DNA from 4 places in the Pseudomonas sp. ASL8 genome. Region 3 is predicted to be linked to each of the others. Evidence: predicted binding sites of a transcription regulator. Region 3 holds the regulator's gene; each other region holds the start of a gene.
The links. The regulator sigma-54, encoded in region 3, starts transcription at its own class of promoters, with help from an activator protein. The targets are predictions, from matches to a motif close to ANTGGCATNNANNTTGCTNT.
Positions count from the first base shown of each region.

Region 1: a site for sigma-54 is predicted at 2,540-2,559, ahead of nirB (nitrite reductase large subunit NirB). Genes of this name have one in related genera too.
Region 2: a site for sigma-54 is predicted at 1,369-1,388, ahead of AC1MEA_RS23050 (CmpA/NrtA family ABC transporter substrate-binding protein). Genes of this name have one in related genera too.
Region 4: a site for sigma-54 is predicted at 2,644-2,663, ahead of flgB (flagellar basal body rod protein FlgB). Genes of this name have one in related genera too.

Region 1 is NZ_CM155278.1:3,830,938-3,835,379, reverse strand. Features, by position in the region: gene AC1MEA_RS17645 (OprD family outer membrane porin) at 1-1,314, shown strand, start outside; gene AC1MEA_RS17640 (YoaK family protein) at 1,567-2,271, shown strand; gene nirB (nitrite reductase large subunit NirB) at 2,795-4,442, shown strand, end outside.
Region 2 is NZ_CM155278.1:5,017,999-5,022,440, forward strand. Features, by position in the region: gene rmf (ribosome modulation factor) at 1-24, shown strand, start outside; gene AC1MEA_RS23045 (quinone-dependent dihydroorotate dehydrogenase) at 138-1,172, opposite strand; gene AC1MEA_RS23050 (CmpA/NrtA family ABC transporter substrate-binding protein) at 1,520-2,731, shown strand; gene AC1MEA_RS23055 (ANTAR domain-containing response regulator) at 2,746-3,321, shown strand; gene AC1MEA_RS23060 (nitrate/nitrite transporter) at 3,609-4,442, shown strand, end outside.
Region 3 is NZ_CM155278.1:2,474,609-2,479,050, reverse strand. Features, by position in the region: gene kdsC (3-deoxy-manno-octulosonate-8-phosphatase KdsC) at 1-68, shown strand, start outside; gene lptC (LPS export ABC transporter periplasmic protein LptC) at 78-650, shown strand; gene lptA (lipopolysaccharide transport periplasmic protein LptA) at 637-1,179, shown strand; gene lptB (LPS export ABC transporter ATP-binding protein) at 1,179-1,904, shown strand; gene AC1MEA_RS11305 (RNA polymerase factor sigma-54) at 2,091-3,587, shown strand; gene hpf (ribosome hibernation-promoting factor, HPF/YfiA family) at 3,668-3,976, shown strand; gene ptsN (PTS IIA-like nitrogen regulatory protein PtsN) at 3,989-4,442, shown strand, end outside.
Region 4 is NZ_CM155278.1:5,643,438-5,647,879, forward strand. Features, by position in the region: gene flgE (flagellar hook protein FlgE) at 1-996, opposite strand, end outside; gene AC1MEA_RS25825 (flagellar hook assembly protein FlgD) at 1,025-1,729, opposite strand; gene flgC (flagellar basal body rod protein FlgC) at 1,745-2,188, opposite strand; gene flgB (flagellar basal body rod protein FlgB) at 2,192-2,599, opposite strand; gene cheR (protein-glutamate O-methyltransferase CheR) at 2,867-3,694, opposite strand; gene AC1MEA_RS25845 (chemotaxis protein CheV) at 3,749-4,442, opposite strand, start outside.

The DNA.
Region 1 (4,442 bases), 1.4 Mb from region 3:
CTAGGCAGCGTGATGATGTCTGCTCAAGCGGACTTTATTGACGACAGCCATGCCGATCTGACGTTGCTCAATCGCTACCTTAATCAGCAGGGCCGAGATGTGGCGGGCAGCAGCGCCAAGGCCAAAAGCTACCGTGACTGGGGTCAGGGCTTTCAGCTCAACTTCAAGTCTGGTTATACCGAAGGCACGGTGGGCGTTGGTCTGGATGTGGAGGCGTTTTACGGCCTTAAACTCGACTCTGGCGGCGACTTGAACAACAAAAACCATCAAAGTCGTTACCCAGGCAGCATGTTCCCGCTGGACGACGGAAAGTCTGCCAGTGACTTCGCTGTTCTGAGCCCCACCTTTAAAATGCGCTTCCTGAAAGACGAGCTGCGTATCGGCACGCTTTATCAAAACAACCCGATGCTGGCCAACACCGATGGGCGTCTGTACCACCAGACCAATACCGGGGCGCAGTTGGTGTCCAAGGATTTGTCCGACTTCACCTTTACCGGTGGCGATATCATCCGGACGAAAATCCGCAATGAGACCAACGACAGTGACATGACCACTGGCGGCGGTAACAAGCTCAGCGACCGCTTCCTCTATGGCGGTGCCGATTACACGGGGATTGCCGACACAACCTTGAGCCTGTGGTATTCCAACCTGCAGGATTACTACCAGCAAGCCTTTATCGGCGCCAAACACACCACCCAGCTACCTGTCGGCAGCCTCGCCAGTGATTTTCGTGCTTACCGCAGCCTGGGCATCGGCGCCAACTCAGCCGGGAACAGTGACTATGCAACCGCCGGTTACTACGGTGATGGCCTGAAAAAGGGCCAGATCAACCAGTCGACCATCAGCTTGATGGAAAGCTATAGCCTGGCAGGCCATACCCTGGGCCTGGGTCTCCAGAAAAACACCGGCGAAAGCGACTTCCCCTACCTCGACTCAGGCCTGAACAGCGGTGACGCGCGTCAGGGTCCAGGCGCAGGCGCTGATACCCCGGCGTTGACCAACCTGCAATTGAACAAGTTCCAGCACGCTGGCGAGCGCACGTGGCTCGCGCAGTACAAATATGACTTTGGTCAGTTGGGTGTCAAAGGTCTGGGCTTCGCAGCCACCTATGGCCACGGTGACCAGATCAAGGTGGCCAGCGGTGGTAGCAGTGAATGGGAGCGCGACCTTGCGCTGGCCTACCAAGTGCCTGAGGGGAAACTCAAGGGGCTGGGTGTCACCTGGAAGAATGCCCGGGCCAATCCAAGTATGACCGGACAGACGATGCAAGATGAGAATCGCTTCTACGTGAGCTATATCGTGCCGCTGTGGTAATACACGGCCGGGCATGAACGCTGTCAGGGCGAAGTAATCTGGCTTACCCATGCTTCGCGTGGGTAAGTCGCCTTAAAATGAACCGGTTGACTGTTGGCGCAACCACGAAAAATCCCGCTCGAAAAGCAAGGAATCCTTGAAGAGGCATTCGTCGAATTCAAATCCCCTGGGCTTTGCCTCATACTCCGCGCTGAGATATGACGATACCAGCACCTTGACCTCACGAATCATCCCAAGGAGCCCGATACGCTGATGCTGCCTTCCCCCCTTAAAAACCTTACCAATCCCGCACGGCTGCACACACAGAAATGGCGTGGGCGCGTTGGCCTTTGCCTGGTTGCCGGCCTCTCGGTATTGGCAGGCATGACAGACGCTATCGGCTTCATGGCCACCGGCGACTTCGTATCGTTCATGAGCGGCAACACCACCCGTCTGGCCGTGGCCATCAGCGAAGGCGACTTCGGGCTTATGCTGCGACTGCTTGTCGTCGTTGCCACCTTTATCGGCGGCAATACACTGGGCATTGTCGTAAGCCGAATGACGGGGCGACGCGCCCTTCCCTTGCTGCTCTGCATCGCTGCGTTGCTGAGCGCTGCGGCAGCCTTGCCATTGACCGCTCAACTGCCGGCACTGTTGGCCGCTATTATCGCCATGGGCATGCTCAACGCCGCCGTCGAAGAGGTCAATGGCTTCCCCATTGGCCTGACTTACGTGACAGGTGCACTCTCACGATTCGGCCGAGGACTAGGCCGGTGGATGCTGGGGGAACGAAGAAATGGATGGCGAGTTCAGTTGATACCCTGGACTGGCATGTTTGCAGGCGCGGTGATCGGCGCCTTGCTGGAGCAGCAACTGGGGATGAAAGCTCTATTGTTCAGCGGCTTGCTTTCTGCCGTCCTGGGGTTTGCCGCACTGAAAATCCCACGTCGCTGGCAACTGGCTTATATGCCTAAATAAGGGCAATCAGCATTCCCCCGCTTTTCCAGACTGCGCAGCAGCTTGCGGGGGAATAGTCATGCAATGTCGACTCCATCACCCACGACCTACCTTGCCCCAAATGAGGGAACCGGGAAACTTATCCGCACCCTTCTGGTTCAATGTGCTCATTGGCAATTGACCAGATCACGTTGCCGGGTGCGTAGAGAGCACCTGAAAAAGACCCGCTGTGTAGCGCTTCAACCCTCCCCCGCTTAGCGATCCCTGGATCGAAAGACCTCGCGCCAGCACTGGCATGAAACCTGCTTTAGTCCTGACAAACCTGTAGAAATCTCCGACAGGACATCCTTGCGTGGTCACCGACGACCACCTGCCAGCACTGGCGCAGGACGGGTGAACCAGGCAGCGCGGCCTCGGTTAATCACCCCACCACACATCCATGAATACCAGGCAAAGACGCCTGGAGCTGTCACACGGCTCCAGGCGTTTTTTTTGCTTTTTTTTCTGGCCATGCCACGGCAGCGGCTTCGACTGAGGAAAGGTTATGAACGCAACCGCCACCCCGATCAAGAGCGAAACACTGGTCGTCATCGGCAACGGCATGGTCGGCCACCATTGCGTCGAGCAGCTGATCGAGCATGGCGCGCTCGCTCACTATCACGTGCATGTGTTCGGTGAAGAGCGGCAGCGTGCCTACGACCGCGTACATCTTTCCGAGTACTTCGGTGGCCGTGATGCAGAGTCCCTCGCACTTGGCGAGGCTGATCTGTATGCCCGCCACGGCGTGCACCTGCACCTCGGCGTGCAGGTGCTCGACATTGATCGCGAGCGTAAGGAAGTGGTCACCAGCGCCGGACGCCAGGCTTATGACCGACTGGTTCTGGCCACCGGCTCCTACCCTTTTGTGCCGCCGATCCCGGGTGCCGAAGGCCGCTCCCGGTTGGTCTACCGCACTCTGGACGACCTCGACGCCATCCGCGAAGCCGCCACCAACGCCCGACGCGGCGTGGTGGTAGGCGGCGGTCTGCTTGGCCTTGAAGCCGCCAACGCATTGAAATCCCTGGGGCTGGAAGCCCATGTCGTCGAATTCGCCCCACAACTGATGCCGGTGCAACTGGACGCCTCAGGTGGCGAAGCACTGCGGGCACGGATCGAGGCCCTGGGCGTCGGCGTGCACCTTTCACGAGCGACCCAGGAGATCGTTATCGGTGAAGAGTATGCCTATCGCATGAACTTCAACGGTGGCGAATTCCTTGAAACCGACCTGATCGTATTCTCTGCCGGCATCCGCCCGCAGGACGCTATCGGCCGCAGCGCCGGGCTGGACGTGGCGCCGCGTGGCGGCCTGGTGGTGGACAATCATTGCCGCACCAGCGACCCCGATATCTTCGCCATCGGCGAGTGTGCGTCCTGGAACGGCAGCATCTTTGGCCTGGTCGCGCCGGGCTACAGCATGGCGCGTAACGTTGCCGCGCAACTGTCGGGGCAGCATTACGAGCCCTTTACCGGCGCAGACATGTCGACCAAGCTCAAACTGTTGGGCGTCGATGTCGGTTCTATCGGCGACGCTCACGCGGCGACTCCCGGCGCCAAGAGCTACCGCTTTATCGACGAAGCCAGCGCCAGCTATCGCCGTCTGGTGGTCTCTGCCGATGGCAAGCATGTGCTGGGCGCGGTACTGATCGGCGATAACAGCTATTACGACACCCTGCTGCAATACGCACAGAACGGCATAACGCTGCCCAAGGACCCGTCCAGCCTGATCCTGCCGCTGTCAGACGGCGCGCCGACACTCGGTGCCGATGCGCTGCCGGACACCGCCACTATTTGCTCCTGCCATAACGTCACCAAGGGCGCGGTGCGCTGTGCGGTCGACGCTGGTTGCGTCGACCTCGGCGAGCTCAAGGGCAAGACCAAGGCCGCCACCGGCTGTGGCGGTTGCAGCGCACTGCTCAAGCAGGTCTTCGACCACGAACTCAGCGCCCGTGGCGTCGCCGTCGACAAAAGCCTCTGCGAGCACTTCGCCTATACCCGTCAGGAGCTGTACGCCCTGGTGCGTGTGGAAGGCATCATCAGCTTCGACGAAATGCTGGCCAAACATGGACGCGGCCACACGGGCTGCGATATCTGCAAGCCTGCGATGGGCTCGATTCTAGCCTCATGCTGGAACCAGCCGATCATGGACCCATCGT
Region 2 (4,442 bases), 2.5 Mb from region 3:
AACGAACTTCACGCGGTCGGCTAATCAGGTACATTCCGATCAAGTTTTTTAAATGTTTGAACGATGACCTAAACCATGCACGCCCCACCCGGGCGGCGGGCTAAAGCCCAAGGGGTTCCGTCAAGGAACCCCTTTTTTTATGCGCTGTGCCGGGACGACATCCCCGCTATCGCATCAACCGACTGGCGAATCAACGCTGGTCCTTTATAGATAAAGCCCGAATAGATCTGCACCAGACTCGCACCTGCGGCGATCTTCTCAGCCGCGTGCTTGCCTTCTGTGATCCCGCCCGCCGCAATGATCGGCAACCGCCCGGCCAATTCACCCGCCAGCACTCTGACCGTATGGGTACTCTTTTCACGAACCGGCGCGCCCGACAGGCCACCGGCTTCGTCCGCATGGGGCAACCCTTCAACACCTTTGCGACTGAGCGTGGTGTTGGTCGCAATCACCGCATCCATGCCTGATTCAATCAGCGCAGCAGCGACCTGCACAATTTCTTCATCCGTCATGTCAGGCGCAATCTTGATGGCCAGCGGCACGCGCCTGCCGTGTTTTTGCGCCAGGTCCTCCTGACGCAGGCGCAGGGCTTCGAGCAATTGTTTGAGCGAGTCACCGAACTGCAAGCTGCGCAAGCCAGGCGTGTTCGGCGAACTGACATTCACGGTCACGTAGCTGGCATGAGCGTAGACCTTATCCAGACAGATCAGGTAGTCGTCCACGGCGCGCTCTACCGGGGTATCGAAGTTCTTGCCGATGTTGATCCCGAGGATCCCGCGGTACTTGGCAGCCTGTACCCGGCTGATCAGGTGATCGACACCCAGATTGTTGAAACCCATCCGGTTGATGATTGCCTCGGCATGCGGCAGACGAAAAATCCGTGGTTTCGGATTGCCCGGCTGTGGGCGCGGGGTCACGGTGCCGACTTCGACAAAACCAAAGCCCAGCTGCGCAAACCCATCGATCGCCGTGCCATTTTTGTCCAGCCCCGCTGCCAACCCGACCGGGTTAGGGAAGTTCAGGCCCATGACCGTTACCGGCAACTGCGCAGGCGCCTTGGTAAACAAGCCATTGAGCCCCAAACGCCCCCCGGCGCCGATCAAATCCAGCGACAGGTCATGGGACGTTTCCGGGGAAAGTTTGAACAATAACTGGCGGGCCAGGTTATACATGGGCGGGATTGGCTCGTGAGCGGCTGAATTCAGGGCAGCGATTATAGACGGGCCGAGGGGTTGTAGGCGAGTTCGAACTGCAGCAGATCAACACGAGCAACTGTCTTCACCCTGCCATTCGTCACCACCATTCGGTACCACCGCTTTCGCAGGCAAGAACTAGGCGTCCCCCTGTTCCCACACCCGGCAACCCACTCATGGCATATGCCTTGCTTGATACCGTTGATCAGCACTCCCTCCAACGGCGGAGCGAGGCATCGGACAATGGCGTCGTGACGGTCTTTGCTTGTGCAGAAGACTGCGCGACGCTTTTTTATGGATGGCGCTTTGACCATGAATAAATCGGCATGAACACACTACCGAACAACACTCTGGCCTGGGTCGCGGGCAGCGACGCGCCGGAAAAAAACACCATCGACCTGGGCTTCATGGCCCTGACCGACTGCGCGCCACTGGTGGTTGCCGCCACCCAAGGGTTTGCTCAGCCCTATGGCCTGACCCTGAACCTGAAACGCCAATCGTCCTGGGCCAACCTGCGCGACAAGCTGGTCAGTGGCGAACTGGACGCCGCTCACAGCCTTTACGGGCTGATCTATGCGGTGCAATTGGGAATCAGCGGCTCCGTGAGCACCGACATGGCGGTGCTGATGGGCCTGAACCAGAACGGGCAAAGCATCAACTTATCCAAAGCGTTGCAGGACGCGAACGTGACCAGTCCTGAGGCACTCGACCGGTACGTGCACCAAAGCCGTACAAAACTGACGTTTGCCCAGACTTTCCCCACCGGCACACATGCCATGTGGTTGTATTACTGGCTCGCGAGCCAAGGCATTCACCCGCTGAACGACGTCAACAGCGTGGTCGTGCCGCCGCCACAAATGGTCGCGCACCTGCAAGCCGGGCGTATCGACGGCTGCTGCGTCGGCGAACCCTGGTGCGCCAGCGCGGTGAATCAAGGCCTTGGCTTTACCTTGGCGACGACGCAGGCGATCTGGCCCGATCACCCGGAAAAAGTACTTGGCTGCACCCGCGAGTTTGTCGAGCAGTACCCCAACACTGCACGGGCGCTGGTCATGGCAGTGCTGGAAGCCAGCCGTTTTATTGAACAAAACGATGAAAACCGGCGCAGTACCGCGCAATTGCTCAGCGGCAGCGATTACCTCAATACGCCGGTAGACTGCATAGAACCACGGCTCATGGGCGACTATGCTGACGGTCTCGGCAACCACTGGCATGACCCGCACGCCGTGCGCTTTCATGGCGCGGGCGAGGTCAACCTGCCTTACCTGTCCGACGGCATGTGGTTCATGACCCAGTTCCGGCGCTGGGGCCTGTTGCGCGAAGACCCGGACTATCTTGGGATCGCCACGCAAGTGCAGCAACTGAAGTTGTACAGCCAGGCAGCGACCGCTCTCGGCATCGCAGTCCCTGAGTCCTCCATGCGCAGCAGCCAGCTGATTGATGGCAAAGTCTGGGACGGTAGCGATCCCACAGCCTATGCACACAGCTTCAAGTTGCACGCGCTGGCCGATGCCGTACCCACCCGTGTCAGTCGCTGAAGGAAGTCGCGAACATGCTGCGTATCCTGCTGATAAATGACACGGCTAAAAAAGTCGGACGCCTCAAGGCCGCACTCAGCGAGGCCGGTTTCGAGGTGATCGACGAGTCCGGACTGACCATCGACTTGCCTGCCCGGGTAGAGGCCGTGCGACCCGACGTCATTTTGATCGACACCGAGTCCCCCGGCCGAGACGTGATGGAGCAAGTGGTGCTGGTCACCCGCGATCTGCCGCGCCCTATCGTGATGTTCACCGATGAGCACGACCCGCTCGTCATGCGCCAGGCCATCAAATCCGGGGTCAGTGCCTACATCGTTGAAGGTATCAATGCCCAACGCCTGCAACCGATCCTGGACGTGGCGATGGCCCGTTTTGAGAGCGATCAAGCGCTGCGTGCCCAATTACAGGCACGCGACCAGCAATTGGTGGAGCGAAAACGCATCGAGTTGGCCAAAGGCCTGTTGATGAAGATGAAGGACTGCAAAGAAGAAGAGGCCTACACCCTGATGCGCCGCCAAGCCATGAGCCGCCAGCAGAAGCTGATTCAGGTGGCTGAGCAGATCATTGCCATGAGTGAATTACTGGGATGAATTGATCGCTCTCACGTGTCGCGCGAGAGCAATCCTCTGATGATGGCCCGGCTTTTGCTTTAGAGATTACACAGGTAGCCAACGGCGGCTGCCCCACTTACGACAAAGACGTCGCATACCCCTCTCGCAAACGCGAATCGGGTTGCGGCGTTTTTTGCGTTTTGGCCCCAGCGCCTGGGGCTGGTGGAGCCCCCGGATATGGATGCTCCACCTGCACGTCCCTACCCGCTGAGCTTCAAGCCGCGCTCGAACTCAGCAACAACTCTTTTTTGCAGATGAGGTGTTCAATGAATACAAGCTTCTGGAAAGCCGGCCATAAGCCGACTCTGTTCGCAGCCTTCCTGTATTTCGACCTGAGTTTCATGGTCTGGTACCTGCTCGGCCCAATGGCCGTACAGATCGCCGGCGATCTGCACCTGACCACCCAGCAGCGCGGATTGATGGTAGCGACGCCGATTCTGGCCGGGGCTTTTCTGCGCGTACTCATGGGCCTGCTGGCTGACAAGTTGTCGCCAAAGACAGCGGGCATCATCGGTCAAGTGATCGTCATTGGTGCATTGTTGGCGGCCTGGCAGCTGGGCATCCACAGCTATGAGCAAGCCTTGCTGCTCGGGGTATTCCTCGGCATGGCAGGCGCCGCGTTCGCAGTCGCCCTGCCGCTGGCCTCGCAATGGTACCCGGCAGAGCATCAAGGCAAGGCCATGGGCATTGCCGGTGCAGGCAACTCCGGCACCGTGTTCGCCGCACTGATCGCCCCTGCACTGGCCTTGGCCTTTGGCTGGACCAACGTGTTCGGCTTCGCCCTGATTCCGCTGATCCTGGTCCTGATCGTTTTTACATTGATGGCCCGCAACTCGCCGCAACGGGCAAAAACCAAATCCATGGCTGACTACATGAAAGCCCTGGGCGACCGTGACACCTGGTGGTTCATGTTCTTCTACGCAGTGACCTTCGGCGGCTTTATTGGCCTGGCCAGCGCCCTGCCCGGCTATTTCAACGACCAATACGGCCTGAGCCCGGTGACTGCCGGTTATTACACGGCAGCCTGCGTGTTCGGTGGCAGCATGATGCGCCCACTGGGCGGTGCTCTGGCGGACCGGTTCGGCGGGATTCGTACCTTG
Region 3 (4,442 bases):
GCGAGTTTTGCGAGTTGATCCTTAGTGCTCAAGGCAGCCTTGAAGCGGCCCACGCCGCCTACTTATAGAAGTCATTTATGCTGAGTAAAAAGATTCGCCGGTTTTTGATTCTGGGTGTGCTTGCGCTGATGCTGGCGGCGGCAGGCTACTGGAACATCAGCCCTGAAACCTTTCTGGAGCAGCGGGCTGCACCTGTTGACGCGGCCACCATCGATTTTTATGCGATGAATGCTCACAGCGTGCAGTTCCTCCCGGACGGCAAGCTTCAATACGACATGACCGCCGACAAGGTCGAGCATGTGCAGATTTCCGACATCACCCTGCTGACCAATCCGGACCTGCAACTGTATCGCGGCGCCCTCTTCCCTTGGCATGTCCAGAGCAAGAAGGGAGAAGTCTCGCCCGGCGGCACGGAGGTCGAGCTCATCGATTCGGTACGTATCGCACGCACTGACGAAAAAAACCGGACAACGATTATTACCAGCAGTCGAATGACTGTATTCCCACAGAAGCAATATGCGCAGACCGAGCAAGCCGTTAGAATCGATGGTTTCGGCGGTGTATCCACTGGCACGGGTATGAAAGCGTATTTGAACGACGGCAGGATGCACCTGCTGTCCAACGTAAGAGGACAGTATGAGGCTCGTTAAAACCCTCCCTTTTTTGCTCGGTTTGGGCGCAGCACTGGGAAGCGTGAGCGCCTGGGCTCTGCCGACGGACCGCGATCAGCCTATTCATATTCAGTCTGACGATGCGCAACTCGATGACAAGCAGGGCATTGCCACCTACAAAGGCAATGTCATCATCACCCAAGGCTCGATGAAGATCACCGGCAACACCGTGACCATCACCCGGACACCAACCGGTGAAGTCGACGTATTCACCGCCGTCGGCAATCTTGCTTACTACGAACAGAAACCTGCCGTCGACAAGCCTATCGTTCAAGCGTACGGCGTGACCATCCAGTACTTCGCCGCCCTCGACCGGATCATCCTGATCGACAAGGCCAAGGTCATCAACGACGGCAATACGTCCGAAGGCGAGAAAATCGTCTATGACACGGTGAAACAGATCGTCAATGCCGGCCGCGCCAACGGCGCCAAGGTGACGGCACCACGTCCGCGAATCGACATGGTCATCCAGCCGAAAAACAAACCTGCACCGCAGAAGGCTCCGTAATGGCGACGCTTAAAGCCCAGCATCTGGCTAAAAGCTATAAGGGTCGTCAGGTTGTGCGTGATGTCAGCCTGTCGATCGAGAGCGGGCAGATCGTGGGACTGCTGGGCCCTAACGGCGCGGGCAAAACCACCTGTTTCTACATGATCGTAGGGTTGGTCCAGGCCGATCAGGGCCGCGTCTTGATCGACGATCAAGACGTCAGCCATCAACCCATGCACGGTCGCGCACGCGCCGGGATCGGCTACCTGCCGCAGGAAGCCTCGATTTTCCGCAAGCTGTCGGTTGCCGATAACATCATGGCGATCCTCGAGACCCGCAAGGAACTCGACCGCACGGCACGTCGCAAGGAGCTGGAAAGCCTGCTGCAGGAGTTCCACATCAGCCACATACGCGACAACCTGGGCATGAGCCTGTCCGGTGGTGAACGCCGCCGTGTGGAAATCGCTCGCGCCTTGGCGACTTCGCCAAAATTCATCCTGCTTGATGAACCGTTTGCCGGTGTCGACCCCATTTCCGTCGGCGACATCAAGCAAATTATTTATCACTTGAAAGCCAAGGGCATCGGCGTACTGATCACCGATCACAACGTACGTGACACCCTGGATATTTGTGAAACAGCTTACATCGTCAACGACGGGCAACTGATCGCTGAGGGTGATTCAGAAACCATTCTGGCTAACCAACTGGTTAAAGAGGTTTACCTCGGCCATGAATTCCGCCTGTAAGTTCTGCGGTGTTTCGCTCTTCATCGGCGACGGACGCTAGGGTGCAGTGCTAACAAGAACATTAATTGTCATCACACCCTAGGCAAACACTTAGGTTTCAGGCATATAATTTGCTTAAGCTGGCGCTTCGGCGCCCTGTAGTGGATGGCGCATGTGCGCCGGCGAATAAGGTGTTAAGCCCCTGCCATGAAACCATCGCTAGTCCTGAGAATGGGCCAGCAGCTGACGATGACACCGCAGCTGCAACAGGCCATCCGCCTCCTCCAATTGTCGACCCTGGACCTTCAACAGGAAATCCAGGAAGCGTTGGAGTCGAACCCTATGCTGGAACGCCAGGAAGAAGGCGACGACTTCGACAATGCCGATCCGCTGGCCGACAACATAGAGAAACCCAATCCTGACGTGCAGGAACCCACCTACCAGGAGCCCGCCCCGACGGTGGACAACCTGGAAGAAGGCGACTGGAACGACCGCATCCCCAGCGAGCTGCCCGTTGATACCGCTTGGGATGACGTGTATCAGACCAGTGCCAGCAGCCTGCCCAGCAGCAACAACGATGATGACGAATGGGACTTCACCACTCGCACATCGGCCGGCGAGAGCCTGCAAAGCCATCTGCTGTGGCAATTGAATCTGGCACCCATGTCCGATACTGATCGATTGATCGCTGTCACGCTGATCGACTGCATCAACAATCAGGGCTACCTGGACGAGTCGCTTGAGGAAATCCTCGATGCCTTTGATCCGGAAATGGATGTCGAACTGGATGAAATCGAAGCGGTACTGCACCGTATCCAGCAATTCGAACCCGCAGGTATCGGCGCTCGCAACCTGAGCGAATGCCTGTCGCTGCAATTGCGTCAGCTCCCCGCGAAAACGCGCTGGCTGGCCGAAGCACAACGCTTGGTCGGAGACTTCATCGACCTGCTTGGCAGCCGCGACTACGCTCAGCTGATGCGGCGCATGAAGCTCAAGGAAGACGAGCTGCGCCAGGTCATTGAACTGGTGCAAAGCCTTAACCCGCGCCCCGGCTCGCAAATCGAGTCCAGTGAGGCCGAATACGTCGTGCCCGACGTGATCGTGCGCAAAGACAATGAACGCTGGCTGGTAGAGCTCAATCAAGAGTCCGTGCCCCGCCTGCGGGTCAACCCGCAATACGCAGGGTTTGTCCGCAGGGCCGACACCAGCGCTGACAACACCTTCATGCGCAATCAGTTGCAGGAGGCCCGCTGGTTCATCAAGAGCCTGCAGAGCCGCAACGAAACGCTGATGAAAGTGGCCACACAGATCGTCGAGCACCAGCGCGGCTTCCTTGAGTATGGCGACGAAGCCATGAAACCCTTGGTTCTGCATGACATCGCCGAAGCGGTAGGCATGCACGAATCGACGATTTCACGGGTAACCACGCAAAAATTCATGCATACCCCGCGCGGTATTTACGAACTGAAATATTTCTTTTCCAGTCACGTAAGCACCTCGGAGGGCGGAGAGTGTTCGTCCACAGCCATCCGCGCGATCATCAAAAAACTGGTTGCCGCGGAAAATCAGAAAAAGCCGTTGAGTGACAGCAAGATCGCTGGTTTACTGGAGGCACAAGGCATTCAGGTAGCCCGACGCACTGTCGCTAAATACCGCGAATCACTTGGGATAGCACCGTCAAGCGAACGCAAGCGATTGATGTAAGGGTGGCCGTACGCCGTAGCGTTCCAGTGGTAGGCATTCAGGCCTGCCTCTTTATGTACTGGCAACGAAGGAGACGCTGTATGCAAGTCAACATCAGTGGACACCAATTGGAAGTGACCAAGCCCCTGCGCGAATACATCGAGCTCAAACTCAAGAAGCTCGAAGGGCACTTTGACAAGATTACCAATGTGCAGGTCACGATGGCGGTCGAGAAACTGAAACAGAAAATCGAAGCCACGCTGCACATCCACGGTGGAGAGGTGGTCGCTAACGCAGAACATGACGACATGTATGCGGCAATCGACCTACTCACTGACAAGCTGGACCGACAATTGCTCAAGCATAAGGAAAAGCAGCAGAACATCCTAAAGGGTGCGACAGCTCGCTAACACCCACAACCCATGATCCGACTTGAAAATATCCTGACTGCCGGCCGTTCACTTGTGAACGTGCCGAGCAGCAGTAAAAAAAATGTTCTTGAGCAAATTGCCAAGCTGATCGGCCGTGAAACGGAGCTCGATTCGGATTTGGTACTCACGAGTCTTATCGCCCGCGAAAAACTCGGCTCGACCGGCTTCGGTAATGGCATCGCTATTCCGCATTGCCGGCTGACGGGCTGTCCGATGCCCATCAGCGCCCTTTTACACCTCGACACCCCCGTAGACTTTGACGCCATCGACGGCAGGCCTGTGGACCTGCTTTTTGTGCTTCTGGTCCCGGAAGCTGCCACCGATGAACACCTGGAGCTGCTGCGCCAGATCGCCAGCATGCTCGACCGCGCCGATGTGCGCGACCGCCTACGCAGTGCCCAAAGCGATGAAGCGCTTTATCAGGTGGTACTGGACGTGCAGAACG
Region 4 (4,442 bases), 2.5 Mb from region 3:
ACCGGTTGGGTCAACCGACATGGCCGATAACTGGCCTGTTGAGAAGCCATCCTGAGTCTTGGTGATCGCGCCCGAGACCGAGTTGGTTTGGGTGGTAGCGAGCATGTCCAGCTTGACACCGGCCACTTTGGCCGCAGCACCGTTGCCCGCCCAGACGCCGGTAGTACCCACTTGTGCCGCTGGCATCCAGTTGTCGAGGGTAAAGGTTCCGTCAGTATTGACAGTCAGATTACCCGTCGTGGCCAGCGTACTGGTGTCCAGCGAGCCGTCCGATTTGAAGGTCAGGTTCATCGAGTCCGCCACCGTACTCGTAGGGTCAGCGGCATTGCGACCATCAACCAACGTGTACATCGTCCAGGCGTTAGTGCCCGTCTTGGCGAAATACTGGCTCATGGAGTGCTCGTTGCCCTGACTGTCGTAGAGCGGCGTGCTGAACGTGCTGGTGTAGCTGTTCACGTCACTCGGGTCGAACGTCGCAACGGTCGGAACTGCCGAAGAAGAATTCAGGTTGGACGCAATGGTGACGGTACCTGTCGGGCTAGGTGCCAGATTCGACGAGTCGATTTTCAGGTCGGTCAATACACCGCTCACGACATTGCCAGCAGCATTAACACCGTAGCCCTGCAGCTTGTTGCCGGAGGCGTCGACGACGTTACCATTCTTGTCAGGGTAGAACGCACCGGCACGGGTATAAAGCTTTTCGCCGTTATTGCTGACCATGAAGAAGCCGTTGCCGTTAATCGCCAAATCAAGGCTGCGGCCGGTGCCGGTGGTCAAAGTGCCCTGCGTGAATTGCTGGGACACGGCGGCCGTGGTAACGCCGCTACCTGCAGTGGTACCGCCGGAAGTACCGCGAATCGAAGCGGCGTACTGGTCCTGGAACTCGGTACGGGACGACTTGAAACCTGTGGTCGCAACGTTGGCAATGTTGTTGCCGGTAACGTCGAGACTTTTGTTTGCCGCATAGAGCCCACTGAGGCCGATATTGAATGACATGCTCAACTCCTTTGCCGTCTAGTCGGCTCTATATTCCGATTGTTTGCACTTTGGACAAGCCAACACTGCTGCCGCCTGCCAGGTTGAGCGTCATTTCCGCACCGCTGACCCCCATCGTCACACTGTTGACGGTGGCTGGCAGGTAGGTGCTCAAGGCAGTAGCCGTACCATTGGCAGTACCGGTGGCGACGACACTGTAAGTACCGGACGCCGCCGTCGTGCCATCGCTGTTCTGACCGTTCCAGGTAAAGCTGGTAGTGCCAGCCGCCTGCGCGCCCAGATCGATGGTGTCGACCAGGTTCCCACTCGCATCGGAGATTTTGACCGTGGTCGACGAGTTCGACGCCGGGATGACCACTGAACCGGTCAGACCTTTTGTGGTATCGACCACTGCCGAACCGCTGCTGACGATCACCGAACGTCCTACCAGAGAAGAAGCCTGCAAGGCTTGGGACGACTGATAAGTGCTGGCAATCGTATCAACCGTACTGCTCAGGTTCTGCATGCTCTCAAGGCTGCTGAACTGGGCCAGTTGGGACACAAACTGCGTGTTGTCCTGCGGACTGAGAGGGTCTTGATTCTTCATCTGCGTGACCAGCAGTTGCAGGAACGAATCCTTGCCCAGCGAAGCAGTCCCCGTTGTGCTGGTGGTGCTAGTGCTGGTGCTGCTCGAGCTTGCCGTCTTCTGAAGCTGATCCAGAACCGACTGACCGACGCTACTAGTAGTTGTCATCGACTGCGCCTCTTATCACTGACCGAGGGTCAGGACCTTCTGCATCATGGTTTTGGCGGTATTCATAATGTCCGCGTTGGTCTGAAACGAGCGGCTGGCCGAGATCATGTCGGCCATCTCCGAAACAACATTGACGTTGGGGTAGTAGACATAACCGTTCTTGTCAGCCGCCGGATGCGTGGGCTCATAACGTGCTTCGAGGTTGCTCGGATCTTCGATGATCCCGCTGACCTGAACACCCTGACCCGCTTCGTCCTGACTGCCGAACAGCGAACCGCTGTCGCCGCTGCCCTGCCCCTGGAGCACGGTCGCAAACACGGGGTGACGGGTGCGGTAGGTCTGATCCATGCTCGACGAGACCGTCTCGGCGTTGGCAATGTTACTGGCCACGGTATTCAGGCGCGTGGTCTGAGCACTCATGCCACTGCCGGCAATGTTGAAAACACTTGCAAGGGACATGGATTACTCTCCACGAAGGGCTGATACCAACCCTTTGAATTTGCTGTTGAGCAGGGTGAAACTGGCCTGGAAGCCTACGGCGTTCTGCGCGTAGCTGGCCTGTTCAACCTGCGTATCGACGGTGTTCTGGTCAAGCGAAGGCTGGCTAGGCGTGCGATACAGCAGCGCCCCGTCACCACCGCTCAGACCTTCGGCGTCAATGTGCCGAGTGTTGGTCGTTTTAAGACCAAACGCGCCATTTTTGGTTTTATCGCTTTGCGCTGCGAGCACGGCCGAGAACTCAAGGTCTCGCGCCTTATAGTTCGGCGTGTCGGCGTTGGCGATGTTATTGGCCAGGACTTCTGCACGCTGAGCGCGAAAGCCAAGGGCTTGCTCATGGATGCCTAACGCTTTATCGAAGCTGATGCTCATGTCGGGAAACCTTTAGCGGCTGACCTGAATTTCGTATCAGTCACAAAGCAATCCGCGTGCCAGCTTCGCCAGTGCCATAAACCAAGGGCTTGCGGGCTATCGGGGGGCGGCAACGACAGAAAAGCGGCAAGGCATTTCCGCTATGCGGGGGTAAAGCGGCAATCACAGCGCCGTTTTCTCGCCATTGCCGTTTCCTCCCAGAAGGGCCGTAACGGTTTACTTGATGCAAAAAAAGAGACCCGAAGGTCTCTTTTGTTAGCGCAGCGATCACTTCGCCTGGTAAATGATCCCAGGGCTGCACTGGACCATCTGATAATGGTCAGGTAAACCATTGAGTGCTTCCGATGCCCCGAGAAACAGGTAGCCACCGGGCTTAAGCGTACTGTGGATACGCAACAGAATGTCCTTCTTCACCTCTGCCGAGAAATAGATCAGCACGTTGCGGCAAAAAACGATGTCGAATTTTCCCAGGCTTGCATAGCTGTCGAGCAGGTTGAAAGAGCGAAACTCGACCCGGCTCTTGATGGGCGCCTTGACTGCCCAACGCCCCGCTTCCTTGGGATCGAAAAAGCGTTGCAGACGCTCTTGGGATAGCCCACGACCCAGCGCCAGACTGTCGTATTCACCCGTCTTGCAGTTGTTCAACATCAACCCCGAAAGATCGGTAGCGATGATCTGCACGCCCTGCTTCAGCTGACCGAGGTTGCTACGCTCGAACTCGTCGATAGTCATCGATAGCGAGTACGGTTCCTGACCTGAAGAACATGCCGCTGACCAGATACGCAGGCGCTGGTTCGGGCTGGCCTTGATCGCTTCTGGAAGCACTTTGTTCTTCATGACTTCGAACGGATAGGTGTCGCGAAACCAGAGCGTCTCGTTGGTGGTCATTGCGTCCACGACCTGCTCGCGCAGACCACTGCGAGGCTGAGCCTGGATTCGCTGAATCAACTCCCCCAGCGACTTGATGCCTTGCTGGTCCATGAGTTTGTTGAGACGGCTTGAGACCAGATACTGCTTATTCTCACCGAGCAAAATGCCACAGGCTTTTTCCAGGAAGACCCGGAACTGTTCGAAATCCAAATTACCTGTAGACAAAGAAACCGCCTCTTACAATCTTGCGTACAGCCAAAGGGCGGCGCCCTTTGGCGATTATTTCACTGCGTTGATCCGATCAACTACCCGGGCGGCGAGCTCATCAGGCCGGAACTTGGCAAGAAAATCATCTGCACCGACTTTCTTGACCATCGCCTGGTTGAATACGCCCGACAAGGAAGTATGCAGGATGATGTGTATTTTTTGCATGCGCGGATCGTTGCGAATTGCCGAGGTCAAGGTATACCCATCCATCTCGGGCATTTCGATGTCTGAAATCATCATCAGAAACTCCTCTTCAGGCTTCTTGCCCTCTTCGACCATTCGCTGCAAGTAATCCAGCGCCTGACGACCGTCGTTCAAGGCTACCACCTCGACCCCGACTGTCTGCAGACAACGCGTCACCTGTTTACGCGCAACCGACGAATCGTCGACGGTCAGCACTCGAAGGGTCAACGCTTTGGCCTGTGTCTCTTCATCGACAACACCGACCGAAATACTTTCCGAAGTCGGCGCCACTTCCGCGAGGATTTTCTCCACGTCAATGATTTCGACCAACTGGTTATCGACTCGGGTCACCGCGGTCAGATAATGATCGCGCCCGGTTCCCTTGGGCGGCGGATGGATCTCCTCCCAGTTCATATTGACGATGCGTTCTACCGAATGCACCAGAAAACCCTGAATTTTGGTGTTGTACTCGGTAATGATGACGAAGGTGTCATTCACACCCCGCTCTAATGCTTTCGCGCCG